Regions from separate parts of the Arthrobacter sp. R4 genome, predicted to be linked through region 1. Evidence: predicted binding sites of a transcription regulator. Region 1 holds the regulator's gene; each other region holds the start of a gene.
The links. Region 1 encodes LexA, which represses DNA repair genes until DNA is damaged. Its sites were predicted from a motif close to TCGAACANNTGTTCGA; they were not measured.

Region 1 (2,259 bases):
AGCGCAACGCGGAGGTCGGAAAATTCACGGTCCGGGTAGCGGTTCAGGCCGGCTGCTGCCTCGGTGACTGCTGCGCTGATCGCGGCCCGTACGTCCGCAGGAACGCCGTGAGTGTTTTCGTTGACGTTCAGCAGAATGGGAACATCCAACTGGGGAGCCCCGTACGGGGTCAGGCCACGGAGGTTGCTGCGGAGGGGAAGGCGGTTCAGACGCTCTAGCTGGTCATTCACCTGAACAGTTTAGTGCCGAAGCATGGACCCCGAAAATGTGACGGTGAGCGGCAGCGTCACTTCACAGGCACAAACAGCTGCTGGCCTGGCACGACAGCGCCGGCAGTGAGGTTGTTGAGCTGGACGATGTCCGCTATCACGTCGCGGGGATCGCGCTCGGGTGCAACCGCTGCCGCGATCGCCCACAGTGACTCCCCGGACTGCACGGTGACAGACACTGTCGGTGTGACTGCGAGATCGGCTGCGGAGTCTGCTGCCTTGGCGGGGGCGTTCAAGAATCCCGCCAGCAGGAAGATCAGGACAGCGAGCAGGACCAGCGGGATGCCGATCAGGACCACCCGTCCGCGTCGCGTCAGGCGAAGGGGCGGCAACGGCTCCTTGCCGGGGCGGACCGGCGGGACTGACGTGAGGTGCTGTACCGAGACGAACTGCGGACGGGAGTCCTGCGATGCTGAAAACGCTGACATGAAATGAGCCCTCCTGGACCATGCTTTGCTGCCCGGAGTGTTCCTTTCGCTTGTCCGGCGAAGCGGACGTTCCCGAAGTATTCGAATCTTCGAACGCTTCCGAAAGTGAATAGAACACATGTTCGAACTTTGCTTCTTCTGTTTTAGCACTTATCAACGAACATTGTCGAGACTCGCTAGAACAAATGTTTGAAAAAGTGTTGCGGCTGGCCTACGTTTGAAGCAAGGATCAACCACCCGAAGTACAGCCACCTCTGTAGTTGATCAGCAGGGTCTGACAATCAATGCCGGAGGCTCCCGGCACCCGGCGCCGGAGGCACCGGGGCAACGGAAAGGCATTGGCTAACATGGCAGCAGCAGCCGGCGGCAGGGCGACCCAGCGGGGTCCACAGCCCCAGAGGACTCCCAAGGGGCTGACTGCCCGTCAGAAGAAGATCCTGGAAACGATCCAGCGTTCAGTCAATGACAACGGATACCCCCCGTCCATGCGCGAAATTGGCGACACCGTGGGGCTGGCCAGCCTCTCCAGCGTGACGCATCAACTCTCGCAGTTGGAGAAGTTGGGATACCTGCGCCGGGACCCTAAGCGGCCACGGGCCATGGAGGTCCTGATGCCGCTCACCCTGGATGGCGGGACTGCCAAGGCTCCGGGCTCGGCCGCACCGGCAACCCTGCGGGGCATCAGCGGCGGGAAGGTAACGGAGCTTTCCACTGCCATGGATACGGCCATGGTTCCCCTGGTGGGCCGGATCGCAGCCGGCGGGCCGATCCTTGCGGACCAGGTGGTTGAAGACGTGATGCCCCTCCCCCGCCAACTGGTCGGTCAGGGCGAGCTCTTTATGCTCAGGGTGGCCGGAGACTCCATGGTGGACGCGGCCATCTGCGATGGCGACTGGGTGGTGGTGAGGCGCCAGGCCGACGCCGTGAACGGGGACATCGTCGCAGCCCTCCTGGACGACGAAGCAACCGTCAAGACGTTCCGCCAGCGGGACGGCCACACGTGGCTGTTGCCGCAGAACACGCAGTACGAACCCATCCTTGGCGACCACGCCACCATCATGGGCAAGGTCGTTTCGGTTCTGCGTTCACTCTAGGTACATTGCCCAGCAGCAAAAAGATGGGCTGAGCCCGCCCACAAGGGCTGGCTCAGCTGATCTTCGCAGTTAACTCAGGCGTGCTCTTTGGACAGCCGTTCCAGCGCCGCGAACGCGATCTTGCGATCTGTGGTGGGCCAGAAGGGCGGCAGCGCACCCCGGAGGAACCCGGCGTACCTCTCGGTTGCCAGCCGTGAATCAAGCACCGCCACCACACCTTTGTCCCCGGTGGACCGGATCAGCCGGCCGGCACCCTGGGCAAGACGGATGGCGGCATGAGTGGCGGAGACCGACATAAAGCCGTTGCCGCCGGCCTGGGCGACGGCCCGGGAACGGGCAGTCATAAGGGGGTCGTCCGGCCGAGGGAACGGAATGCGGTCAATCACCACCAGCCGGCAGGAGCCGCCGGGTACGTCCACTCCCTGCCACAGGGACATGGTTCCGAAGAGGCATGTGTCGGGCTCGTCG
Region 2 (2,259 bases), on a different contig from region 1:
GCAATCAGCCCCCATTCTTTCGCCCGCGGGGCGATCTTGAACCACGGCTCCCCAACGCCGATGCCCAGGGCCTTGGCTTCAGGGGAGCGGGTGACGGCGCAGCCGTCGTTGTTGGACAGCACCACCAGCGGTTTGCCTTCAAGGGAAGGGTCAAAGGCGCGCTCTGCGCTCGCATAGAAGCAGTTCACATCCACGAGGGCGATTTCCTGCATCTGCCGCATCAGCGCCGGTTTAGACATGGGACCGGCCGCCGTTCTGGGTAGAGTTTCGGCTATGGATACGGGGGTGACGGTTCGTCGGGCGCGCGTTGATGACGCTGCCGAGATGGCGCGCGTGCATGTGCGGTCGTGGCGTGAGACGTACCGCGGGGTGATGGCCGACCGTGTCCTCGACGACCCGGAATTGCCCTCCACCCGGGAACGCTTCTGGACCGTCGCCCTCAGCGACGAGCGCTACCAAGCGAACCGCGTCGCGGTGGCCGAGCGCGATGGTGAACTGATCGGGATTGCAATGGCAGGGCCACCCCAGGACTCCGGAACGCAGTGGGGCACGCACCTGTATGTGCTGTACGTCGTTGCGGCTGAGCACGGTTCGGGCGCCGGGGCTGCCCTCCTGGACGCCGTCGTCGGCCCTCACGATTCGGCGGCGTTGTGGGTTGCCGATCCGAATCCCCGGGCGCAGGCGTTCTACCGCAAGCACGGGTTCGTAGCGGACGGGACCGTGAATGTGGACGACGGCGTGCGCGAGATCCGCATGGTGCGGCTCCTCTGAGCTGTGCTGCTTACTGAATTTCCGCGAGCTAGACATAGTGGAGGCACCTGGTGGCCACGCCCCAGATGGTGAGCTCACTGAGGCTGGGGACGCGGATGTCCGGGTAGCGGGGGTTCTCTGCCTGCAACACCACACCTGTGGCGGTGATCCGCAGCCGCTTGACGGTCAGTTCGCCGTCGAGGACAGCGATGACTACAGAGCCGTCCTTGGGTTCGAGGGCCCGGTTGACGATGAGTTCGTCGCCATCGCTGATCCCTGCCCGTTCCATCGAGTCGCCGGTTACCCGGACAACGAAGGTGCTGGTGATGTCCTTGATGAGGTGTTCATTCAGGTCGATCCGGCCGTCGAAGTAGTCCTGGGCTGGCGAGGGGTAGCCCGCGGCAACCGCAACCGGGGACATCAGCACCAGCCGCAAGGAGAGGCCCGCATCTATCACACGGGGACCGACAATAACGCCCACAACACACCTTTATTCGAATATATGTTCGATACTTTGAGTGTACAGGCAGGGGGCGACAGTGCGTCATTCTGACTCAAAAAGTCCGTCACGGACCCCTGCTGAGACGATTTATGGTGAGACGTGTTTCCGGGACATCGGTTAGCCCGGTTTTCTCAGTCCGCAGCTGGCTCCTCCCGACGCCCCGAACAGTGTCTCGAAAAGCTTTTGTTTTCTAAGACGGCGGCATTGTCTGCAGTCGCTGCCTGCAGACAATGCCGCCGCCTTAGTATCGGTGTCTTCAAGACACCGACGTGATCAGCTTCGACCAGCATTCAATGAATGCCATCCTGCAGAGACCGTTAGCTGCTCAGCAACTCAATCGAGTCGGCTCGCGCCGCGGCTTCGAGGGCAATCTCTTGGCAGAGACCCACGTGATTGAGCGGGTCGAGTAGGCCCTCAATTTCCATCTCTGTTAGGTGGGCAGTGACGGTCGGGTTCGCACCTAGGACTTCTCCGAACTGCCGATGTGTCCTGATCGCCTCTTGAGCTGATTCGTAAACGACGTCATGAGCGTGCTGCCTGCCGATGGCGTGACCGAGGGACAGCATGACGGCTTCGGAGGAAACGAGCCCGTGGGTGATTCTCAAATTGGTCCACATGCGGTCCTCGTCAATTTCGAGCTCGGTGAGGATCAGTGTCAGCCGTGCCAGCAGGTCCCCACTTAGGATGATGGCCCGGCTCAGGGCGTCGTCCATCATTGCGGTGTTAGCGCCGTTTACTTCCTGATCGTGCAGCATGGCTTCCATTGCCAGTGGGAGGAGGCTGCGGATTTGAGCGGAGATGGTGGTGCAGTCTTGGGAGAGCTGTGGATTTTGCTTATGTGGCATGGTGGAACTGCCGACGGTGCCCGCTGGTGAGACTTCCTTGACTTCGCCGATTTCGGGGCGCATCAGCGTGTATATTTCGCCTGCAATGCGGCCGCCGGTAGCGGCCAGCAGAGCGAGAACTGCTACGTATTCGGCAAACTGGTCAGCGATTCCTCGTGCTTA
Region 3 (2,259 bases), 170 kb from region 1:
CGGCCGGGGCAGCGATGCCTGGCTCGGCGGACGGAAGTATCTGGCTCATGGAGTTCCTTTGATGTGACGACATTGTCGCGGATGGATCAGGGGCTGGCCGACGGCGCGGCCTGGGATGGAGGCTTCGGTGCGGCACGGCTGGAGTTGCGGGGGAACCCGGACAGTAGCCACATGGTGGGAGCTACTTGTGCGATATAGCAATGATGACTGTGAGGGTGGTCACCTGTCAAGAAAATAATCACCATCTAGAAATAGTTGCCACCATGTGGCAATATCAGGTTATGAGTGTGAACCAAACCACAGTGGGCGATGACATGGCCGCCGAATCAAAAGCCGAGTCAAAGGCGGCTAAGGGTGACCGGACGGACATGGTGGGCAAGGCGCTTGGCCTCCTGGTCCTCCTGGGGGATGAACCCCGCGGCGCCAGTGCTGCGGAGATCTCCCGGCGTGCGGATCTTCCCTTCAGCACCACGTACCGCCTGCTGGGTTCGCTCACGCGGGACGGCTTTGTGGACTACGAAGCGGATGGGCGCCGCTACCATCTGGGGCTGCGCATCTTCCAGCTGGGCCAGCGGGTGTCCAACCATCACGGTTTCGCCGGCACGGCCATGCCCGTGCTCCGGCGGGTGACCGAGCAGACGGGTGAGGCCACCATCCTCAGTGTCCGCGACGGCCACCACCACCTGACGGTGAACAAGGTTGATGGTCCGCAGATGTTCCGGGTGACCAGCGATCCCGGCCACCTCGGTTCCCTGCACACTACGGCCGTGGGCAAGGCGCTGGTGGCATTTGCGGAGGACTCGGAGCGTGAACGCCTGCTGGAGGAGCTGGATCTCGAGCCTCTCACCGAGCGTTCCATCACGGACCGTGATGTCTTTCGCGCCGAAATAGATAAAGTCCGGCGCCAGGGGTTCGCGGTGATGGATGAGGAAAATGAGACCGGCATGCGGGCTGTGGCGGTTCCTCTTTTCAACTCCCAGGGCCACGCCTTCGCGTCCCTGGCCACGGCCGTTCCGGTCTTCCGCCTGAGCCTGGAAGCTCTCATAGCCCACGTCCCCCTGCTGCAGGAGGCGGCGGCCGAGCTGTCCGCCCGGCTCCCGCAGCGCTAGCCAATGTTCGCATCTCGAACAACAGTGCGAGATATGAACAAATGTTGTACTGTAATCCCTAACACCGGACCTGCTGCGCCTGCCTGGGCCTGCGCCGCCCGCCCGGTGCCGTTACCAAAGGAGCTGCACGGATGAGTAATCGAACTGAGTCCTACCTCGTAGGACTGGTCGGCGATGGCGTGATGCCATCACTCACCCCCCACATGCACGAACGCGAAGGCGACGTGCAGGGCCTGCGCTATCTGTACCGTCCCATTGACCTCCTGGAGCTCGGCCTCCCCGGGGAGTCCGTGGGCCACCTGCTGCAGAGCGCCCGCAGCCTCGGGTTCAACGGCCTGAACATCACCCACCCCTGCAAGCAGCTGGTGCTGCAGCACCTCGATGAGGTTTCGCCGGACGCCCTCCGGCTCGGTGCCGTCAACACTGTGGTGATCGAGGACGGCCGGTTCATAGGCCATAACACCGACTTCTCCGGCTTCGGCGCCGCGCTCGCCTCCGGCCTCCCGGGCGCGAAGCTGGACCGGGTGGTCCAGCTCGGTGCCGGCGGTGCGGGTTCCGCCGTCGCCTATGCCCTGCTCACCGCCGGCGTGAAGGCCCTGGACCTGGTGGACGTGGACACCGCACGCGGCACTGCGAAAGCCGAGGAACTGGCTGGCTTCTTCCCTGACAGCACCGTCACGCCGAGGACGACGGCGGAGCTGCCGCAGCTTTTGCCCCTCGCCGACGGCCTGGTGCACTGCACCCCCGTAGGAATGGCCGCACACCCGGGTGTCCCGCTTGACCTTGACCTGCTCGAAGCCCGGCACTGGGTGGCGGACATCGTTTACCGCCCCATCGACACCGAACTGGTCCGCGGCGCCCGGGCCAGGGGCTGCGACGTCCTGGACGGCGGCAGGATGGCCGTGGGACAGGCAGCGGATGCCTTCCGGATCTTCACCGGGCTGACGGCGGACGCGGACAGGATGCGGTCGCATTTCCTGGAGCTCGTGGCAGCGGAAGAGGTGGCCGCCTGATGCGCACCGGAATCGCCACCGTCTGCCTCTCCGGGACGCTGATGGAGAAGATGCAGGCCTGTGCCATCGCAGGCTTCGACGGCATCGAGATCTTCGAACAGGACCTGGTCACGTCACCGCTGACGCCTGAGGACGTG

Region 2: a site for LexA is predicted at 1,245-1,260, ahead of ACLKOZ_RS03745 (LexA family protein). Genes of this name have one in related genera too.
Region 3: a site for LexA is predicted at 1,143-1,158, ahead of ACLKOZ_RS10425 (shikimate dehydrogenase). Genes of this name have one in related genera too.

Annotation. Positions count from the first base shown of each region.
Region 1 covers NZ_JBLWIJ010000015.1:251,879-254,137, reverse strand. The annotation lists gene ACLKOZ_RS11275 (histidinol-phosphate transaminase) at 1-230, opposite strand, end outside; gene ACLKOZ_RS11270 (LysM peptidoglycan-binding domain-containing protein) at 287-697, opposite strand; gene lexA (transcriptional repressor LexA) at 1,045-1,791, shown strand; gene ACLKOZ_RS11260 (ATP-dependent DNA helicase) at 1,866-2,259, opposite strand, start outside.
Region 2 covers NZ_JBLWIJ010000007.1:146,695-148,953, forward strand. The annotation lists gene ACLKOZ_RS03735 (Y-family DNA polymerase) at 1-239, opposite strand, end outside; gene ACLKOZ_RS03740 (N-acetyltransferase family protein) at 274-771, shown strand; gene ACLKOZ_RS03745 (LexA family protein) at 800-1,231, opposite strand; gene ACLKOZ_RS03750 (lyase family protein) at 1,570-2,247, opposite strand.
Region 3 covers NZ_JBLWIJ010000015.1:84,989-87,247, reverse strand. The annotation lists gene ACLKOZ_RS10435 (MFS transporter) at 1-49, opposite strand, end outside; gene ACLKOZ_RS10430 (IclR family transcriptional regulator) at 282-1,109, shown strand; gene ACLKOZ_RS10425 (shikimate dehydrogenase) at 1,241-2,122, shown strand; gene ACLKOZ_RS10420 (bifunctional sugar phosphate isomerase/epimerase/4-hydroxyphenylpyruvate dioxygenase family protein) at 2,122-2,259, shown strand, end outside.